Regions from separate parts of the Paenibacillus violae genome, predicted to be linked through region 4. Evidence: predicted binding sites of a transcription regulator. Region 4 holds the regulator's gene; each other region holds the start of a gene.
What was found. Region 4 encodes Rex, which represses fermentation and respiration genes when NADH is low (regulators of the CRP and FNR family bind a similar motif). Its sites were predicted from a motif close to TTGTGAAATATTTCACAA; they were not measured.

Region 1: RQP52_RS05530 (DUF1641 domain-containing protein) is a predicted target of Rex. The motif match lies at 2,799-2,816, and genes of this name have one in related genera.
Region 2: RQP52_RS20960 (nitrate/nitrite transporter) is a predicted target of Rex. The motif match lies at 2,656-2,673, and genes of this name have one in related genera.
Region 3: RQP52_RS33335 (cytochrome ubiquinol oxidase subunit I) is a predicted target of Rex. The motif match lies at 3,011-3,028, and genes of this name have one in related genera.

Annotation. Positions count from the first base shown of each region.
Region 1 covers NZ_JAWCUD010000001.1:1,222,078-1,227,568, reverse strand. Annotated here, with positions in the region: gene RQP52_RS05540 (YebC/PmpR family DNA-binding transcriptional regulator) at 1-339, opposite strand, end outside; gene RQP52_RS05535 (Na+/H+ antiporter) at 421-2,454, opposite strand; gene RQP52_RS05530 (DUF1641 domain-containing protein) at 2,895-3,326, shown strand; gene RQP52_RS05525 (NAD(P)/FAD-dependent oxidoreductase) at 3,348-4,529, shown strand; gene RQP52_RS05520 (CBS domain-containing protein) at 4,610-5,065, opposite strand; gene RQP52_RS05515 (MarR family winged helix-turn-helix transcriptional regulator) at 5,257-5,491, shown strand, end outside.
Region 2 covers NZ_JAWCUD010000007.1:280,549-286,039, reverse strand. Annotated here, with positions in the region: gene RQP52_RS20975 (peptidoglycan-binding protein) at 1-400, shown strand, start outside; gene RQP52_RS20970 (anthranilate phosphoribosyltransferase) at 541-1,572, opposite strand; gene RQP52_RS20965 (ANTAR domain-containing response regulator) at 1,569-2,216, opposite strand; gene RQP52_RS20960 (nitrate/nitrite transporter) at 2,690-3,931, shown strand; gene nirB (nitrite reductase large subunit NirB) at 3,978-5,491, shown strand, end outside.
Region 3 covers NZ_JAWCUD010000017.1:75,595-81,085, forward strand. Annotated here, with positions in the region: gene RQP52_RS33325 (TetR/AcrR family transcriptional regulator) at 1-77, shown strand, start outside; gene cydS (cytochrome bd oxidase small subunit CydS) at 348-449, opposite strand; gene RQP52_RS33330 (cytochrome d ubiquinol oxidase subunit II) at 454-1,482, opposite strand; gene RQP52_RS33335 (cytochrome ubiquinol oxidase subunit I) at 1,479-2,828, opposite strand; gene RQP52_RS33340 (cation diffusion facilitator family transporter) at 3,170-4,144, opposite strand; gene RQP52_RS33345 (ArsR/SmtB family transcription factor) at 4,364-4,738, shown strand; gene RQP52_RS33350 (YhgE/Pip domain-containing protein) at 4,916-5,491, shown strand, end outside.
Region 4 covers NZ_JAWCUD010000001.1:655,839-661,329, forward strand. Annotated here, with positions in the region: gene dinG (ATP-dependent DNA helicase DinG) at 1-2,511, shown strand, start outside; gene RQP52_RS02845 (redox-sensing transcriptional repressor Rex) at 2,514-3,134, shown strand; gene RQP52_RS02850 (inorganic phosphate transporter) at 3,175-4,176, opposite strand; gene RQP52_RS02855 (DUF47 domain-containing protein) at 4,239-4,865, opposite strand; gene RQP52_RS02860 (amidohydrolase) at 5,110-5,491, shown strand, end outside.

The sequences.
Region 1 (5,491 bases), 570 kb from region 4:
AGCCGAACGAACCGCTGGCGCCGTGCGGTTCACGTTATTTGTGAGTGCGTCGACAATGATCATCGACCCATTTGGCCCAAAGCCTTCATAACGAAGCTCTTCATAAATTTCATCTGAGCTGCCTTTTGCTTTATCAATAGCGCGATCGATAATCGCTTTCGGTACATTGTACGTTTTGGCCCGTTCTAGAACAACTTTCAATGCACGATTCGCTTCAGGATCCGGTTCGCCCTTGCGTGCAGCTACATAAATTTCAAGTCCGAATTTCGCATAAATTCTACTTGTGTTAGCGTCTTTTGAGGCTTTCTTTTCTTTAATGTTATTCCACTTACGGCCCACGTTTGTTCCCACTTTCTGTTTTTATCTCATTTAACATAATAACCTATTTTCATTCAAAAAGTAAAAATAAAATCACTGAAATTAGCCAATTCCTTCAAGCTCATAGAGCGATGCTTCTCTGTTCCGAATGATTCGTCGAAGCAAGGAGGCCATATCGCGTGTGATGTCGCCCCGCTCATAGAACCATTGCACGGCATCGCGCTCCGCCTGTATAGCGATCCAATGCAGCTCACGCCGGCTGTCGATGAAGGAAGAATCTTTGCGCCTTGAGCCGAACGCGAACCTGCGCAGTCTGTCCACCATTTGCTGGTAGTAGTCCAGCACGCCCTCTGTTGCATCATCGCTTTGGTAGGCGCAGCGTTTGGAGAATTCTTCAACGACAGCTTGGCTGCATTGCATTTTCAATGTCCGAATCTCTGCCAAATCAGGCTCTACAATATTAGAAGCAAGGCGCGGCCGCGTCAAGAACGTAAATAGAAGTTTCAAGCGGCGCCAGATGTTCTTGACTAGCACTTTACCTAAGTCGAGTTTATTGGCCAAAATTATTTCTACTTGTTCCAGCATGTTTAAATAATAATTAGCCTGCTCACGGCTCACTTGTCCGTTTTCCAGACGCTCATGCACAACCTTGCGTTCAATATCCAGAGCCAGCAGCCGCATCTCGGCTTCTTCTTGTTGGAATCGCGGCAGACGTTTCAAGTTACCGTCCTTTTGACCAAGCTGCTGCATCATTAATTTGTAATCGCCAATTACCGTACCTACAACAACCTCATTCTTCTCGTTGCTAGTGTTCTGAAGAGCTCGAACGGCTGCAGCCATAACCTCCAGCTGCCACTCACGCTCCATTCTTTCCTGTTCCGCATCGCCGTCCGTATTTTTCTTCTTAGCGATCAGCGGGAGCACAATGCTTGCGGTCAGAAGAGAGAACAAAATAATGGAAGAGGCAAGAAAGATGATAAGGTCCCTTTGCGGAAACGGAGCGCCATTTTGCAAAATAAGCGGTATGGAGAAAGCACCTGCCAGTGTGATCGCTCCACGTACTCCCGAAATCGCCGTTAACGATAACATACGCAAGCTAGGTACCTCTTGATTCGTATTTCCGAACCAGCGCCCCCCTCTTGCAAAAATAAACGTCCAAACAAAACGCAGGACCAAGAGTAAAACAAAGATGAGAAGGGCATAACCGATCACTTTGAAATTATCGAAATGAGGATCTTTGAGAATCGTCCTGGATACACCCGGGATTTGCAAGCCCAGAAGAACAAAAACCAATCCATTCAGAACAAACAAAATGACTGACCATGTTGAATTAGAAACATTTCGAAGATTCGGCATCGTAAAGGCCAATCGCTCATTCTCGATCGCATGTACGAGTCCACCTGCTACCGCCGCCAAAATACCCGATACGCCTAACTCCTCGGCGATTAAATAGAGCATAAAAGGCGTCAATATTTGCAGCAGCATATGCATCGTCTCATCCTCAAGTCCTGCACGGCGCAGCAGCTGGCGAATGCCAATAATTAAAAAGGCGACTAGCGCTCCAATCACCAGGCCTCCAATGGAGATGACGATAAAGCTTAGACTTGCTTTGGGGAACGAAAACACACCGGTGACCGCCGCGGCAATAGCGAACTTGAAGGCGACGAGGCCGGACGCATCGTTCATTAAGGCTTCTCCTTCAAGGAGCCGCATCAAGCTTTTAGGCAAATGAATACGACCGGCTAAGGCACTGACGGCTACGGCATCCGTAGGCGAGAGAATCGCGGCTAATCCGAATGCCGCGGCCAAAGGGATGGAAGGAATCAACCAGTGGACAACATAGCCCACAACACATACCGTTATGAAAACGAGACCCACGGCGAGAAGCAGGATCGGCGCGCGCAATTTCCACAGCTCGTCTCTCGGTGTATGCTTGCCATCGTGATATAACAACGGAGCAATGAACAGCAGAAAGAACAATCCCGGTTCCAGTTCCAGGTGAATACCTAACGGTACAATCACCAGAACGGCCCCCAAGGCAATTTGAATCAATGGTATGGGGATAAACGGTACAAAGCGGTTCACGACATTGGATACTCCAATTAGAACCAATAAGATCAGAATAATAATAAACACATTCAAGTTTTATGTCTCCTTCCCCGATAAGTGCTATGTACAAACGATTACCACTGCTGCTTTTGTGGCGTTCTTGTGTAGTATTTCAATATTTTTCTTAAAGAATCCTTCCGAGATCAGCAAAAAACGACATCCGATCCATAGGACCAAAGCCTAGGAACCATAAGTCGTATTCGACGGGATGCACCTGGTTTTCCTGTACGGCTTTTAACAGGTTTTGTACCCCATTTTCAGCTAATGTTCACAAATTTGAAATATTTTCAATTATAATTTTGTGTCCATTAGGTGTACAATACCTAAATACGGTTTATATCCAATTGTGCGATGTTGCTTGACATTTTCTTATGTGAAAAATGTTACAACCATGTGGGAAACGATTGTTTCACCCGTACACATTGCGACAGTACCCGATTTTTTTCATCGCAAAGGAGGATTTTCATATGTCACAGACATCTGCTGTTCAAGAAGTGGCAGCAACGGCTGCTGCGGAACCAAAATCGTTAGACGTACTCGACCAATTGCTTAAGCCTGAGGTGCAACAATCTCTGACTGTTCTGGTCGATAATCTGCCTAAACTGGCAGAAATGGTGACTGTGTTAACCAAAGCTTATGATTTTGCGCAAAGTGTAGCTACAGACAAAGTATTGATCAACGATTTTGCCCATGGTATTGGCGAGTTTGTTAAACCGGTACAAGAAAAGGCAAAAGACATTGCATCCGCGGCTATTGAAGCTGGCGAACGCTCGCAGGCTGATGCAGGAGCAACAATCGGTCTATTCGGAATACTAAAAATGCTGAAAGACCCAGAAGTGCAGAAAACACTTCGTTTTGCACAAGCATTCTTGAACGTACTTGCTGAACGTAAAAACTAATACGGACTAGGGATGATAACGATGGCTAAACAAATACTTATTCTTGGCGGCGGTTATGGCGGCCTTTTGACCGCACTAACAGCGCGCAAACATCTGACAGCTTCAGAAGCAAACATAACAATCATCAACCGTTTTCCTACGCATCAAATTATTACGGAATTACACCGTCTTGCTGGCGGAACGATTAAAGAGCAAGCCGTTGCTCTTCCTTTGCAAAGATTACTTGGCAACAAACAAGTAAATATCGTGGTTGATACGATCAAAGAAATTAAACCGGATGATAAAAAAGTCATTACTACTAGTGGCGCAGTACATACTTACGATGCGCTGGTCGTTGCTCTTGGCAGCGAAACGAACTACTTCGGCATTCCCGGACTGGAAGAGAACAGCATGGTTCTCAAATCAGCTTCCGATGCGAACCGTATTCGCGAGCACGTTGAAGCGCGTCTGGATGCTTACAAAGCATCCGGCAACAAAGCTGACGCAACAATCGTTGTTGGTGGCGGCGGTCTAACAGGCGTTGAGCTTGTTGGCGAATTCGCGGATAAACTGCCTGAAGTTTGCCGCAGCAAAGGCATCGATTTCAGCGATGTCTCCATCTATTGCGTAGAAGCAGGTCCTGCTATTCTGCCAGTATTCCCTAAAGTGCTGATCGAGCGAGCGGTGGAAAGCCTTGAGAAACGTGGCGTCACTTTCTTGACTGGCGTTGCCATTACCGAAGCTACTAAAAACACGGTATCACTGAAAAGTGGACAAACCATCGAATCGAATACGATTATTTGGACTGGTGGTGTGAAAGGTAACCCGGTTGTCGGCAGCTGCGGAATCGCAGAAGATCGCGGTCGTGCGACTGTCACTTCAACGCTTCAATCCACTTCCCACTCGGATATCTTCCTTGCAGGTGACTGCGCGGTTGTATTCCCTGAAGGTGGCGAAAGACCATACCCTCCTACTGCACAGCTTGCATGGCAAATGGGTGAAACCGTTGGATACAACCTATCCGTTCAAGTCAAAGGTGGAGCAATGGACAAATTCGTTCCTGTATTCTCCGGAACACTTGGCAGCTTAGGCCGCAAAGACGGTATCGGAACAATTGGCGGTAACAACACACAGCTGAAAGGCTTACCGGCTTCCTTGATGAAAGAAGCAAGTAATATTCGTTACTTGTCGCATATCAACGGTCTGTCCGCTTTAGCTTATTAATGTCGCAAAAAAAGGATGCCCCCAACCTCTCGAGGCTGCCCGGACATCCTTTTTTTCCTTTTTCTAACTTTCGTATCCGCTTACAATAAAGTTTGAAATGAATGCCGGATGACGTCTCCCCTGCTAATGATGCCAACTAATACGCCGCGATGGACCACCGGCAGTTTTTTTATTCGTTTTTTACCCAAAATGGCCGCGATTTGCTCGATATCTTCTTCCGCATCTACCGCAATCACTTTCTTTTGAGCGATTCTCATGACACACATGGGAAGCAGACTGCGAACTCTCTCATCAAACTCTTCGTCGTCCCCTTTGATCACAGCCGTGTACATATAAGATCCGAATACATGATCATCATGCTTGCCGATGTAGCGCATAATATCTCCGTCACTAATATACGCAACCACTTCATTCCGCTCATTGACAACTGGAAGCCCGCTGATTCTGTATTTAATAAATTTCTCAATCACATCGCGAACAGGGTCGTTTTCTTTTACTTTGTAAACTTGGCGAACCATGATCTCTTTTGCTTTCATGACGATCCCCCCATATCATTTGCCTTCTGATGAATCTAGATGTATAATGCAACTATATATTTGTATTATACAACTATATACAGGGAACTTCAATTGTAATTCGTACCCTATTCTGAAACATATTCAAAATGAACCTAGTATGTTACGATAAATTCATAGTCATTTCTACTAAATTATAAACGAGGTACTCCATGTCCGAAAAGATCGATCATCCCGCTGAAACGATTGAGCTCGAACTCGCCATCCTCATGCGCCGGTTTCTAGCAGCAACGACCAATAGAAAAATCGGCACGTTGGACCGTTCCGCCTATCTATTACTCCATCAGATTTCTTCGAACGGCTCGTCTGGTGTGAAAGCTTTGGCGGAGGAGTTCCAGTTGGATATCTCGACAATCAGCCGACAGACCGCTTCACTGGAGCAAAAAG
Region 2 (5,491 bases), on a different contig from region 4:
TCCTCCGAGTACGGATCTGACGGCAGAGGAACAGCAAATGTTGGATTTGGTGAACAAAGAGCGAGCTGCTGTGGGATTAGCTGCCCTAGTCGTCGATCCTGAACTGACCAAGACAGCAAGACTCAAAAGCCAGGATATGGTCGAAAACAAATATTTCTCTCACGATTCACCGACATATGGTTCGCCTTTTGATATGATGGAGAAATTCGGTATTACCTATAACGCGGCAGGGGAAAACATCGCATGCAATCAAACAGTGCAAGCCGCGCATGAGGCGCTGATGAATTCGCCTGGTCACAAAGCAAATATTCTAAGCAAAGATTACACGCACATTGGCATCGGTATTGTTACCGGAGGACCGTGCGGTAAAATGTTCACCCAGCAGTTTATTGGAAAATAAATAGTGGTCTGACAGCCTCTGCCTGAATGAAGGGCAGGGGCTTTTTGTTGCATGCATACTGGCTAACTTAGCGCCTTAACGGTCATGGCTTAACAAAAAAACTCCGCAGAAAATTTCTGCGGAGGGCAAATAACCATTTATTAAGTTGCAGATACCGGCTTAATCGCTTCCGTCCACTCGGTGTAGGTCTGAAGTGCTTTTCCTTGCTCGATCGCATGACGGGCCATGTAGATTCCTTCTTCGATGGAGCCGGCCTTCTGGGAAACCCAGAGGCGAACAGCGCTGTTCAGCAGCACCATGTTCAAGTAAGGAAGTTCAGCTTCTCCGCGCAAAACGGCCATCGCCGTTTCACCTTGCAGCTGCGCCGTCCATTCAACTTCAGGCACTTCAACCATTAATTCATAGATTTCAGGATCTACAATGAATAATTCACTGGAGCCATTTTGAATCACATAGGTCCTCGTACGTTTTTCGATGGATAGATCTTCCGAGCCTTCCATGCCTTGCACAACGATTCCGCTGGTGATCCCCAGTTCGATGAGCAAATTCGTCATTTTCTCGAAAACCGTACCATGAAACACACCGACGGCCATGAACGGGGCTTCCGTGAAACGAAGCAGCTTCTCGGCGGTGTTAAACACAGTTCGCAAGCCGAGCTCCTTGCGGAGTTCGCGCAGCTCGCCAAGCGGTGCGCACCAGCTTTCAGTAGGCGCGAATAGGAAGCCTGTTCGCGCCGCTGCGGATACCAGCGCCTCGCGCGACGAAGTTAGCGCCGGTACGCCAAGTGCATCCAGCACGTCAGTCAGCGTGATGCCCCATTTGGGCGGCATGCTCGGGCTGCCGTGCAGTGTAGTCGGGAGACCGCAAGCTGCAAGCACAAATGCGGTCGGCAAGGTCGCAATGAACGTGCGGGTGCGGCCGTCGTAAGGTCCTGCACAGTCCATGCTGCCAGGTATCGGATAAGAAAAGATACGTTTGCGCAGCGCGTGAATGAAGGCTTTAATCTCATCAGGTGATTCCATTTTAATACGCTCAGCTACAAGAAATGCGCCCATTTGAGCCTGAGTAGCACCACCGGTTAACATAAGTTCTGCTGCTTGGGAAGCCTCTTCATACGAAAGATCTCTTGCTCCGCGCTTTCCGCGTCCTACTTCTTTTAGTAAAGATATCATCGTTTGCGGCCTCCTTGATTCTGATCTCGTAGTATTTGGTACACCTTGACGATGGAGGTAGCGACATCTACCATACGTTTACGCTCATTCATGGCTTGTTTGCGCAAAAAGTCGTAGGCTTCCGCTTCGGAAATCCCTTTAATCTCGCATAAGATCCGCTTGGCTTGATCGACCCATTTGCGCTCCTCCAGCTTGGAGAGGAGCTGCTCACGCTCCTGCTGCCATTCGGTTCGATGAAAGTAGTGATTCACACCTAGTAGCAGAGCGCAGTGAATTTCAAGAGGACTCATCGTTGAACCGATTAAACCATCTATACCTGCATCCATTCTGCATTCATTAGAAGGAAAAGTGTGCGAATCACACCACCAGAAGAGGGGGAGGCTGCGCTCAGCCAATACGCGTTTGCGCCAAGTCTCCACTTGATCGGGGCTTACGCTTAATAGAACAGCATCAACTTTAGGAATGATGAAGGAAATTTCTTTACCAGTAGATGCTGTGTAGACGCGAAAGCCCAAGTCCTTCAATACCTCGTCAGGCAGGGATGCTTGTGCACGATTAGAATAGCTCATCTCGTTTGTGGATGGCGAGGAGGTAGCTGAGCGAGTTTGCTTCAACTCGTCGATCAGTATAAATGATTGCAACATTTGAATACCTCCATCGTTGTAAGCTTTTTATTCCATGGTAACTTTATGTGAGGTTTCTTCGTTGTATGAATGTTTATACGGCATTACTATAGCATATGAATTTGATTTTTGTCGATATAATAGGTGGAATGGAATGTCTAAATATTTTTATGTTACGTTTATTGACATAGGTGTGAAGCCGTACTATAATCAAGTTAGAAATCGGCACAATGGTGTGCCCCTAACGCAGGCAATGGCGCCTATCCCCTTACAAATACGTAACCGGATAGGCTTTTTATGTTTACTTTTCAAAATACGACGAAACATGCTGTGCACGAAGATGTGGCAGCAGTGGCAAAGAGGCCGACAAACATCCCGATGTGAGTAGGGGTATGTTTGTCGGCCTTTTCTGTCCATGGGTGTGCAGACAGGGAGAAAACAGGATAGGGAAAAAAGAAGAAGGCGAAAAGCCTCACAAAAGGAGAGGGAAGATCATGGTTGATCGGAAAAGTTTTTTGCAAGTGGGACACAAAGGCTCTTTATTCAGTTCATTCTTGTATTTTGACATGAGCTTTATGGTATGGGTGATTTTAGGGCCGCTGGCGGTCGTGCTCGCGAATGATTTCCACTTGAACGCTGCTGAAAAAGCAAACCTTGTTGCCTTGCCTACATTAGGTGGAGCGGTACTTCGACTGGTGTTGGGCGTACTGACCGATAAGATCGGTCCTAAGCTTACGGGACAAATCGGACTAACGCTAACCTTAATTCCATTATTCTGGGGCTGGCAGTTTGCTGACACTATGGGCGATATGTACTTCGTAGCGTTGATGCTCGGTATTGCCGGAGCGAGTTTTGCAGCCGCACTGCCGTTAGCCAGTTCCTGGTATCCACCGCAATATCAAGGCTTGGCGATGGGGATCGCCGGAGCAGGGAACAGCGGGACGATCTTCGCTACGCTTTTCGCTAACCGGATTGCTCAGCATTATGGCGACTGGCATGTTGTTTTCGGTATTGCGATGATTCCGATTGCGATCACGTTGGTTGTTTTCAGCATTTTGGCTAAAGACAGCCCGAATAAACCAGCACCCAAAACGGTTGCTGAGTATGGCAGAGTTTTGAAACAGAAGGATTCTTGGTTGTTCTGTATTTTATATAGCGTAACGTTCGGCGGTTTCGTTGGCATGTCCACGTACTTAACCATCTTCTTTAATACACAATATGGTCTTTCACCGGTCCGTGCGGCTGATTTTACAACCGTATGCGTAATCGGGGGCAGTTTCTTCCGACCTGTAGGAGGTTGGTTAGCCGATAAAATAGGCGGCATCCGGATGCTGATGGGATTGTATGGGGTTGTCGCATTAATGATGGCAGGGATTTCAACACTTCCAGCGCTATCGGTTACAACGGTCTTGTTATTCATCGCTATGATGGCGTTTGGCATGGGGAACGGTTCGGTCTTCCAGCTTGTGCCTCAACGCTTCAAGTCGGAGATCGGCGTGGTCACGGGAATTGTCGGCGCTGCCGGCGGCTTGGGCGGATATTTCCTGCCTAAGATTCTAGGAAATGTGAAATTGGCAACAGGTTCTTTCACGCCAGGTTTCCTTATTTTGAGTGCAATCGCTGTGTGCTGCGTTATTTTGATTGCCTCTGTGCAAGGACAATGGAAGCGCAGCTGGATTGGCGACGGCGGCAAAGTGAAAGTTGCTCCAACAGCGATTGATAGCGTGCACGCTTAAGCTCCATAGAGATAGAGATAGAGACAGTAGAGAGGAAGATGAGACCATGACTCAAAAAGAAAAGTTGGTTTTAGTCGGAAATGGAATGGCCGGTGTTAATGCCGTTGAACATTTGCTTAAACTTGCTCCGGATAAATATGAGGTAACTATTTTTGGGAGTGAGCCTCATCCGAATTATAATCGGATTTTGCTGTCCTATGTCCTTTCGGGGGAGTCCAATGTTGAGGATATTGTTATCCATCCTTATGAATGGTACAGAAATAACCATATAACGCTCTATACAAACCAAACCGTGACGGCAATCAATACATCAGCTCAAACTGTCACGAGCGATAAAGGTGTAACGGTTCCTTACGATAAATTGATTTTGGCAACAGGGTCCAATCCTTTTATGATTCCAATGCCTGGTGCAGATAAAGAAGGGGTCATGGCCTACCGGACGATCCGTGATTGTGAAATCATGATGGAATCCGCGAAAAAGTATAAAAAGGCGGTTGTCATCGGCGGGGGTTTGCTCGGATTGGAAGCCGCCAGAGGTTTCCTCAACTTAGGAATGAAAGTGGATGTCGTTCATATCTCAGACGCAATCATGGATCGTCAGCTGGATCGCACAGCGTCCAAAATGCTGCAAGCAGCTCTGGAGGAACAAGGTATTAATTTCTTGCTAGCGAAGCAGTCAGCAGAAATCGTCGGTCATAAACGGGTTACCGGTTTGAAATTCAAAGACGGCACAATGACAGATGCGGATCTGGTCGTCATGGCGGTGGGAATTCGGCCCAATGTAGAACTTGCCAAAAATTCTGGCGTAGCATGCAATCCCGGTATTATTGTAAATGATTACATGCAAACAAGTGTTCCTAATGTGTATGCGGTTGGAGAATGTGCGATGCATCGTGGCGTTGCTTACGGGCTGGTTGCGCCGCTCTACGAGCAAGGTGCTGTGTTAGCGAAGCATTTGGCAGGCGTGGAAACAGGTCCTTATGAAGGCTCGGTTCTTTATACGAAGCTGAAAGTGTCTGGTGTTGACGTTTTCTCTGGCGGGAAATTTGTGGATGAAGAAGGTACCAAAGCGATTCGAATTCATGACGAGTTCACTGGTGTATACAAAAAAGTGGTCATTAAGGACAACAAAATTGTTGGTGCCGTGCTCTTTGGAGATACGTCAGACGGCACGCGGCTCATGCAAATGATTCGTGAGGAAACCGATATCAGCGGGATGGCCAAAACAGCGATTTTGACGGATTCAGCGAGCGGCGGCGGAGCGGTTTCCGGTGTTGCCGAGATGAAAGACGATGCGATTATTTGCGGATGTAACGGGGTAACGAAGGGGACGATCTGTTCTGCGATTAAAGAACAAGGTTTGACCTCAGTGGAAGAGGTGAAAAATTGCACGACAGCTTCCCGTTCCTGCGGCGGATGTAAACCGCTTGTCAGCGATTTGTTAGCTTATACATTAGGCTCCTCCTACGATAAAAATGCCGTTAAAGAATCCATTTGTTCTTGCACGGAACATACACGGGATGAGGTTGTCGAAGCGATCCGCGAAAAAGGATTGTCGCA
Region 3 (5,491 bases), on a different contig from region 4:
AGAATCGCACAGCGGAAGCGATGGTTCAAGACGTATTGGTAGTTGTGGCGGCGGGGCTGGCACCCGTAATGACATAAACCATCTGATGGATGTTAGTTCATATGAGCGTTAGATACATAATTTCGGTGATTTTCAGCTAGCAAATTTTGACCAACATAAACACATTATTTTAGGAGCACTGCGTTCAAGATAACGATGGAGAGTTTGCCAGAAACATCAAATGCTGAATTAAGCTAACATTAGAACGTTAGTTCAATAAAAACAGCGGTGGTCTAGAACTTTATTTTTCAGTTTTGGTCCACCGCTGTTCCATTTTTATAGTTAACCTACAGTTTTTAATGACAATTTCATTCGATTACATCACTACTTCTCGTAACCCAAAAAAGCAAAAATACGAGCGAAAACAGCACAATAACCGGCGCAGCGTATTGAATTAGAAAGTTTTCCATGAGTTTAACTTCCTTTCTTTATTAATTTGCCCTGTACATAATCAGCATCGAATAGGAATAAACGCATTAGTAAAAAGAGTGATGGGACTAGAATTACGATTCCTGCGATAAAGGCGATAACCAGTGCAGTCCCCATCGTTTGATTTGTGAAGTTTTCATGGATGGAGATGTAGGGAAATAAAATATACGGTAAATGGGCTTTGCCATAACCAAAAAAGGCAAAAGCAAATTGAAGTAACACAAACACGAATGATGTACCCAAATTCCTTTGGCTCCAAAGGAGAAAGACTGCAATCAAGAAGCATAGGAATGATGTTCCAAACATCCAGCCATGGGAAAGCATGTTGCTAAAATGTTCCGGGTTTTGTTGATTGATCGTGAAAAAAACAAGAAAACTTGCAAGGATCGTTGGCCCACTCCAAAAAAGGGCGTACCCACGTAAGATTTTAAATGCGGGCTTGTCTTCTGCTCTGTATGCATAATACGAAAGAAACATGGAAGAAATGTAAAGCACACTGACCAACGACAGTAAAATGACTGACCAAGTATAGGGGCTGCCAAGCAGGCTTTGCCAGTTAAGCAGAATCAACCCATTTTGCTCAATAATGATTCCACCTTCTGAAATGGTAAGTACCGTAGAGAGAGTTGCAGGAATGAGCAAGCCAGTTGCTCCATAGATGAGCATATACCATTTGTTATCCTTCGAACCGTAATTGCTAAAGGCATAGTATGCTCCTCGAATAGCAAGTAATATGATTGCTATACTGCCTGGAACGAGAAGCGCGGTACCATAATAACGTGCTGTTTCCGGGAAGAATCCAACCATTCCGATGTAGAAAAAAACCAAAAACACATTCGTTACTTCCCAAACAGGAGAAAGATAGCGCTCAATAATTTTATGAATGATATGCTGTTTCATTGTAATTACAGAATAGTAACTGAAGAAACCTGCACCGAAGTCAATGGATGCCACGATTAAATATCCGTATAAAAAAATCCATAAAACCGTTATTCCTATAACTTCAAGACTCATTTCTTTGTCCTCCCCCCGAAAATGCCAAGAGCCATTAATTCGTCTGAGACATCACTTTTTCCAAAGAGTTTGGATAACACTTTGACAGCGGTTAGTGCTAGTACGATATAAAGTAAACAAAAAAGTACTAGCATCATATCCACGTCTTGAGATGTAGTTGCAGCATCTGCAACCTTTAAATACCCACGTAAAATCCATGGTTGACGACCAACTTCAGCGTAAAACCATCCACATTGAATACCAAGCATGGAAAGGGGCCCGCAAACAACTATAATCGCTAACAGCCATTTAGGATAAGGTTTAACGGATCTTTTTCTTGAGTACCACAAATGAACAATAGCAACAACAATCACGAGCATACCTATACCAACCATAGCATCGAAAAAGTAATGAACATATAGAGGAGGACGAAGATCAGGGGGAATCTCATTAAGCCCTTTTACTTCAGATTTTGGAGTACCTCCTGCTAAAATGCTAAGTGCGTATGGAATTTTTAAAGCATATTTAATTTCATTACCATCAGTTAAAATACCACCCAGTATGAGCGGCGCATTGGCAGTGGTTTCGAAATGCCACTCTGCTGCAGCAAGTTTTTCAGGCTGATTTTGAGCTAGGAATTTCGCGGATAAATCACCAATAAGTGCTGTAGAAACAGCAAATACAAGGCCGGCAGTGACAGTCAATTTTAATGCCTTTTTAGCATATAAGATGTCTCCTTTTTTCTTAAGAAGAGAGTATGCTGCAATAGCTGCCAAGATAAATGCGCTTGTCATGTAAGCAGAGGAGAGCACATGCGCTACTTTGGTTGGCATAGAAGGGTTAAACATAGCTAATATCGGTTGTACATTAGTAATTAAGCCGTCTTTCAGTGAGAATCCTTGAGGCGTATTCATAAATGCATTTACAGTAGTTATAAAAAAAGCTGAAGCGGAGGAGCCAATGACAACAGGCACGAGTAGAAGGAGATGATGCATGGGTTTTAATCGTTCCCATGTATATAAGTAAATACCTAGGAATATAGCTTCAATGAAAAAAGCAAAGGTTTCTAGGAATAGTGGAAGCGCAATGGCCTGTCCGGCAATTTGCATAAATGTAGGCCACAATAAACTGAGTTGAAGACCGATTGCTGTACCGGTAACCACGCCAATAGCAACGGTGATAACGAAACCCCTGGCCCATCTTCGTGCTAATAATGTGTAGTAGGGGTCTTTGCGTTTAATGCCAGCGAGCTCAGCCAACATGATCATGACTGGAACACCAACGCCAATTGTAGCGAAAATGATGTGAAACGCCAATGTGGTCTCTGTTAGTAAGCGGCTATAAAACACGGAATCGTAGGTAGGCATGTAAAATCATCTCCTTTTCGTTTATCAAGGTTAAAAAAGCTTGCGAATAAATGAAACCAACATGACAATAGCAACACTGAACATGAGGTACATTAATTGCTTTTCATGTTTTCGAAATTGGCCCAAGTTGTATCACCCTCTGGTAAATTTTATTTCGTTATGGACTTAGTGTACTCTATAGTATGTGATTATTTTCACATAATGTGTGAATACGATTTGAACAAAGTTTTACAACTTTAATAACGAGAAAATGAACTTTATAAGAACAAAACAGTCCTGAGAATATACGTAAGAAAAAGAGTCGCTGTTTATAAATAAACAACGACTCATTTTCTATAATTTTATATTTTGCATTCAGCATGTTGGATATTTGCAGTTTCAATTTGAAAAGTTGTATGCTGTATTTTAAATTTCTTTTCTATTTCATGAATGGCTGACTGTAAAATAATCTGACTGTCTTTTGAATCAACAATTAAAATATGACAACTCAGAGAGTCAAGACCTGAAGTAATTGTCCATACATGCATATCGTGAACGTTAATAACTCCGTCAATGCTTTCTAGAGTCTTTTTAACTAGATCGGTATCAATGGTTACAGGTGTACCCTCCATTAGTATGTGTATGGCAGTGCGAATAACCCCCCATGCGCTTTTAAGGATAAGTATAGAGACGATTACACTGATAAAAGGATCGGCGATGTACCAATCGAAGAAAAGCATTAGTAATCCTGCAAGAATAGCGCCAACTGATCCTAAAGCATCTCCAATTACATGTAAATAAGCACTTCGAACATTGATGTTGTCCTTCACATCACTTTGTCTCATCAAAGCCCAAACGCTCAACAAATTCGCTAAGAGTCCAACTAAGGCAATTAATATCATAGACCCACTGGAAACGGTAGGTGGATCAAAGAACCGTGCTATGGCTTCCTTAATAATAAAAACAGCTATGATGAATAAGGCCAATCCATTGAACAGCGCGGCCAAAATTTCAAACCTGTAATAACCGAACGATTTTCGCGGAGAAGCTGGTCGGTTTGCGAACCACATAGCAACTAAGCTTAATGCCAAGGACACGGCATCACTTAACATATGTCCTGAATCAGAAAGAAGAGCCAAACTATTGGTAAGTAGCCCTCCGAAAAACTCCACGAACATGATACCACTTGTAAGAATGAGGGCAATAGCTAATCCCTTTTTGTTATTTGGTGCATGACTATGCCCAAATCCATGCCCATGATTGTGGTCATGATGGCTGTGTTCATGATCAGGATGGTTATGTCCCTGTTCATCATGTGAGTGACTGTGATTATACATCTAAACCCCTCCTACAACACATGATCAATTATTCATGCGATATTATATTTGAAAAAGTTTTAAATGGCAATAATATGAAGAGATAATGGTCAATAGTATTTCCAATTTCTCAATATACATAAGACTGCATGTTTCACGGCTATACAGCGGTAATAAGCAGAGATTTCTGTTATAATGAGTGTAAATCGTAAGTTTTATCATCAGAAAGTGAGAATGTTTATGGAAGATATATTGCCTAAAACCGTACAAGATCAATGTGATGACACTTGTAACGGAACTTCAAATATTGATGTCTTAAAAGATCAATTAATAAACGATCACACTGTTAATGGGTTAGCTGAAGTATTCAAGGCACTCGGGGATCCCACCAGATTGAAAATCATTCATACCTTATTGAATAAAGAGTTATGTGTTCAGGATATTGTACAAATTTTAGGAATGGGCCAGTCCGCGGTATCACATCAGCTAAGATATCTACGAAATCTTAGAATTGTTAAACGCCGTAAAGTTGGAAAGACCGTATATTACTCCTTGGATGATGAACATATTGAGCAAATTTTTGTGCAGATGCTTCAGCACGTGAAACACAACTAAAGGGGAGTTAGTCGTTTTCTGGGATCACTGGAGACTTTGATTATGGAGTTAATGTGGGATTCGAGGAAGATAATAAATATAAAAAAGAACCTCATTGACAGACAAAGCACTCCTCCCTATAATTTAAACAAACGTTTAATTAAAATGATCGTTTAAATTTAAATAGGAGTGGTAATTTTGAAACAAGCATTAGGCGCATTTTTTAAGCAAGGTACGACGAAAGTAGGAATCATAACAGCCATTATGTTTCAACTGTTATTCAGCTTGATCTGGATGACGGGTTATGCGGGCGTATCTGATAATACGAAAAATTTGAAGATCGCCATCGTCAATGAAGATCAGGGCATGGGAAGCACAGTGGCAAGCAATTTGAAGGCGAATCTGCCTTTTCAAACTGAGCAAATAGACTCAAATGACAAAGCGCAAGAAATGCTTAATAACCGTCAAGTGCAAATGGTTATACACATCTCATCCGATTTTACAAAAAAGCTGCAAACGCCGGGGCAAACGGCTCCGATTTCGTATACAATCAATGAGTCCAATCCCTCTATGATGAAACCCGTGATGCAGGCGGTAGCAGGCAATGTAACGGCAACTGTGAACGGGGAAGCAGTAGCTGCAGGAGCATCTGCCGTGCTTACTCAAATGGCTCCGAAACTACCGGCTGAGCAGGCGGGGCAAATTGCACAAGGGTTGGCGAATAAGGTAACCTCGGATATTCAGAGTACAAATAAAGTTAAAGACATGCCGAAT
Region 4 (5,491 bases):
GATATGCTCCGCATATTATTCCCATCGATTTCCAGTCTTCAGTTGAGCATGGTAGCCGGTTTGTTTGGCATTGACCATGAACGGCCTCATCAGGCTGACAGTGACGCGGAGGTCACAGCTGAAATCTGGATCAGGTGTCTGGAAAGGCTGATTGGACTGCCTCTCCTTACGGTTCAACGGCTGCAGCATATTTTTGAAAATAGCTCCAGCGATTTGGGTTGGTTTTTAGACGAAATATGTTTATATAAAGAATCGATTACGAGCATTGACACGGATACGAATCGTTATTTCCGCCAATTCACACTGAATGTCACCGATTGGGGCGAAGAAGATGACATCCGCGGCGCTTCGGATGAAGATGGATTAGGCGCCTCTTTCCAACAATTTCATCAAGGCTTGAAGTTAGCGCTGCAGCAGAAGTTTGAGATTTTCGAAGAGCGGGAATCGCAAGAGCAAATGATCTACGAAGTGGAGAAATCGCTGGAGAACGATCAACATTTGATGATTGAGGCCGGAACAGGCACAGGGAAATCGCTTGGTTATTTGATACCTGCCCTTTATTATGGCATCAAATATGAGAAGAAAGTGGTTGTCTCCACGCACACGATTAACCTGCAAGAGCAGCTTAGAGAGCGGGATATTCCGCTGCTGAAAGAGATATTTCCGGTTCCTTTTAAAGCGGCTGTGCTCAAAGGTAGAAGTCACTATTTGTGCTTGCGCAAATTTGAAACGAAACTGACAACGCGTGATTACGAGAATGGCAAAGAAGATCCGGTCACAGCGGCACAAATGGTCGTTTGGCTGAGTGAAACGGAACACGGGGATGAAGAGGAAATCCACTTTGGGAATAAAGGCGCACAATTCTGGTATTCGGTTGCCAGCGATACAGACTCGTGTTTGAACCGGATGTGCCCTTGGTACAAAAAATGCTTCTATCATCGCGCGCGGAATGACGCCAACACGGCTGATGTGATCATCACGAACCATTCCCTCCTGTTTACCGATATGAAGGCGGAGAACCGCCTCCTACCGGCTTACAAGCACCTTGTAATTGATGAGGCGCATCATTTCGAAGAAGTGGCGAGTAAACATCTCGGTATCGAGCTGCATTCCTCAGCGATGTATCATTCATTGACCTGGCTTTACAAAGATAATCGGAGCGGCCACCTGCCGATGCTGCGGTTTAGACTGCAGAAATCGGATGAGCAGCAAGAAAGGGCAGCGGCATGGAGTCATACGATTGATGGTCTTTTCCCAAAAATCGTGCAAATCAAAGAGGATTGGGATCGGCTGAGCGAATCACTGTATGAGCTGCTGTCGTCCAAAAGCGATCCGTCGCAAACGGAGAATTCCACGTATGTCCTGCGCATGAAGCCGGAGACTTTGCCGGCTAATTGGCACGAGCTGATGGCAATGGAGGACAATATCTATCTGAACGCGAATGATTTGCTTCGCACGCTTGATAAATTGTTAAGCGATGTGAAGGAACATCAGGACGTCTTCGGGGTCCAAGGTTTAGTGACAGATCTTAACGGCACCGTGAAAGAGCTCTATGAGCATCGTGATGCCCTCCATTTCTTTATGAAAATGGCGGATGATGGTTATGTATATTGGATGGAAGCAGGGACGTATGCCAGGGCGAAGTCACTTCAGTTGATCTCTGTGCCGACGGACGTCAGCGGCTTGCTCCAGCAGCATTTCTTTGAGACAAAAGAAAGTATCATTATGACCTCGGCAACTTTGTCCGTGAATAAATCCTTTCAATACTCCGCTGATCAATTGGGGCTGATGATTCCGCAGGATGAAGAGAGCGGTAAGCTCAAAACGGTTCAACTGCCTTCTCCTTTTAACTATCGTGAGCAAGCTTTGGTTGTTATTCCAAGAGATTTTCCTACGATTAAGGGAGCTGGGGATCCCGTTTTCATTGCTTCGCTCATTGAATCGCTAAGTGAAGTCGCTATCGTGACCAAAGGTCGAATGCTGATCTTGTTCACATCCAATCGGATGCTCAAACAGATTTATGCCGGGATGAAAGATTATTTGAAGGCATATGGCATTACTGTGCTTGGCCAAGGGGTAGACAGCGGCAATCGTAGTAAATTAACCCGTATGTTCCAGGATAACAAGATGTGTGTGCTGCTTGGCACCAGTTCATTTTGGGAAGGAGTAGATATTCCTGGGGATGCGCTAAGCTGTTTGGCCATTATCCGGCTGCCGTTCCAACCTCCGAATCATCCGCTCGTTGAGGCCAAATGCGAAAATATTAAGAAACGGAACGAGAACCCGTTTATGAAATTTTCTGTGCCACAGGCGGTCATTCGATTTAAACAAGGCTTCGGCCGGTTAGTTAGACGCGCATCTGATAAAGGAATTGTGATCATCTACGATACGCGTGTCATCGAAACCTTTTATGGCAAGCACTTCCTCTACTCACTGCCTGGACCCAAAATTGAGCATATGACAACGGAACAAATGTTACCAAGGATTGAGCAGTGGATGGGGGAGGCGTAGAAATGAAATCACAAAAAATATCGGAAGCTGTTGTTCGCAGGCTGCCCATCTATCTACGGTTCCTGAACGAGCTTGCTATGAAAAATGTCGCAACGGTATCTTCGCAGGATTTGGGTCAAAAACTTGATCTGAATCCGGCCCAGATTCGTAAAGATTTGGCCTATTTCGGTGAGTTTGGCAAAAAAGGCATCGGATATGATATTGCTTATTTGATCGAGAAAATTAGGCAAATACTCAAGCTGGACCGACATATCCAGGTAGCTCTTGTTGGAGCGGGGAATCTGGGCCGCGCATTATGCAATTATAATACTTATCTACGGAATGATATGAAAATTGTCGCAGTTTTTGATGCGATGCCCTCTAAAACCGGGGAGACGATTAATAATTTGACGGTTCAACCGATGGGGGAAATGAAGGCTGTTCTATCGGAGCTAGGCGTGCGAATCGGGATTATAACTGTGCCAGCGAGTGAAGCTCAAAATGTGGCCAATCAATTTGTGGATTGCGGCATTGAAGCTATTCTGAATTTTGCACCGGTCATTATTAAGGTTCCCCCGGAAGTTCGCGTGCATTATGCGGATTTCACAACGGAGCTGCAAAGCTTGGCGTATTATTTAGATTAAAAAAAGAAACCGTCAGGATTCCCTGACGGTTTTTCTTTATTTAGAAGATCAGTCTGAAGATAAGGAAGTAAATGGAGTACGCGAGTGCAATGCTGATCGGGATGGTAATGACCCAAGTAATCAACATGCGACTGACGGTTCCCCACTGAACTTCATGGAAGCGCATGACACTGCCTGTCCCAATAATAGCGGAGGAAATAACATGTGTTGTGGATAATGGTTTTCCGATATGGGTGGAGAATTGAATGACGAGTGACGATGTAAGATCGGATGCGAATCCGTTAATCGGTTCGATTTTTACAATTTTCCCAGATACGGTTTTAATAATTTTCCATCCACCGATCGAAGTTCCTAACCCCATGGCCAATGCTGCTGAGATTTTTACCCAAAGCGGGACGTCCAGCGTCGTTTGAACATCGGCTGCGACTAGACCAAATACGATAATACCCATCGCTTTTTGTGCATCGTTACCGCCATGTGAGTAGGAGAGCAACCCGGCAGAAATAATTTGCAATGTCCTGAAGATACGATTGAGTTTGGATCTGGACGTATTTCCGGACCAGATGACGATGTACTTGATCAAAAGCATGATAACGTAACCTAGGGCGAAGGCAATGATCGGTGAAAGGATCAAAATGATAATGATCTGCGTAAAACCGCTCCAATTGACAGAATGCACGCCAGCTCCAGCGATAACCGCACCGGCAAGGGCTCCGAGCAGGGTGTGAGAAGAAGAGGATGGAATCGCAAGATACCATGTCAGAAGGTTCCATATAATCGCCGCGAGCAGGGCTGCGATTACGATTTCAACGCCATTGGCAATTTGAGCAGGATTAGCTATACTGCCTCCGACCGTTTTGGCCACTTTGGAGGATACCATTGCTCCAACAAAGTTAAGCGTCGCTGCCATGGCAATAGCTACCCGCGGACTGAGTGCGCGCGTAGAAATAGATGTGGCAATCGCATTGGCTGTATCGTGAAATCCATTGATGAAATCAAAAAGCAAGGCTAGTACAACAATTACGATCAAATAAGTTAACATGATTTCCTCCTAAGAGTTTTCCATTCGGAAAACTATCTTCGTACACATAGACCGGTTAAAGTTTATGAATAACGAAGTACTACGCTATCTAGGATATTGGCTACGTCTTCACAAGCGTCCGTTGTTTCTTCCAAGCGCTCGTAGATTTCTTTTAGTTTAAAGTCTTCGTATACATCTTTGCGTGTGATGAAAATTTGACGAATCCCTTCACGCATCAAGCGATCACCGTCATTCTCAAGGGAGTTAATGGCAACGGTATGTTCAGGGATTTGCATATATTTTTTCTTCGCAAGCAATTTGAATGCATCAAGCATGTGTTGGCAGGAATCCACGATGACAGCCGAGAAGTCTTTCATATATGAATCCGTATGCGAGACGTTCAAATAGTCAAAACGAGCGATTGTAGCTTCAATACCATCCGTGACATCATCCACTTTGGAGGCAAGAACCATGATGTCCTCACGATCGATCGGTGTAATGAACACTTTATTGAGTCCTTTGAAAATTTCGTGAGTGATGGAGTCTCCAGCATGTTCTAGATCGTGAATGGACTGAACGTAGTCTATAGGGGATTTGTCACCCATCATGGCTGTGCGGAACAGCTGTGCAGTTTGCAGTGCGTTTTCTGCAGCGCGGATGAGCAATTGCAAGAAATCGACTTCGTTCTTTTTTGTGAATAACGTGGTCATAAATGCCTCCTAGTATTTACTATATGTACAAGATTTTGATCGAATTTATAAGATAAACAGACCAACTTGTTGAAAAAACTCACAAAATTAAAAATATCATAATAATTGCACCGAAAGCAACGAAAATTCCGTGACATTTTACATTTTCTTAACATTGTACACTTCCTTGATTTTACAAGCCTTAAGATGTAAAGTTTATAAAGCGGTGTTTAACTTAGAATGAGCATAGAGAGGGTTTTTTAGTATGAAAAAAACATTAATTATGAACGGTCATTTTATTTCTACTATTGAAGGAAAATCATCAATCAAAGGCTGCATGGTTATAGAAGGCGATCTGATTACATATATTGGTGAACAAACTCCTGAACCCAAGGAAAACTACGATGAAATCATCGACGGTACGAATAAATTGTACATGCCAGGCTTAGTCAATACGCATGGTCATGCCGCGATGTCGCTGCTTAGAGGTTACGGTGACGATTTAGCCCTGCAAATCTGGTTGGAAGAGAAAATGTGGCCGATGGAAGCGAAATTTACCGCTCAAGATGTGAAATGGGGGACTAGTCTGTCCATTTTGGAAATGATGAAGGGCGGGACTACGACTTTTGTAGATATGTACGACCATA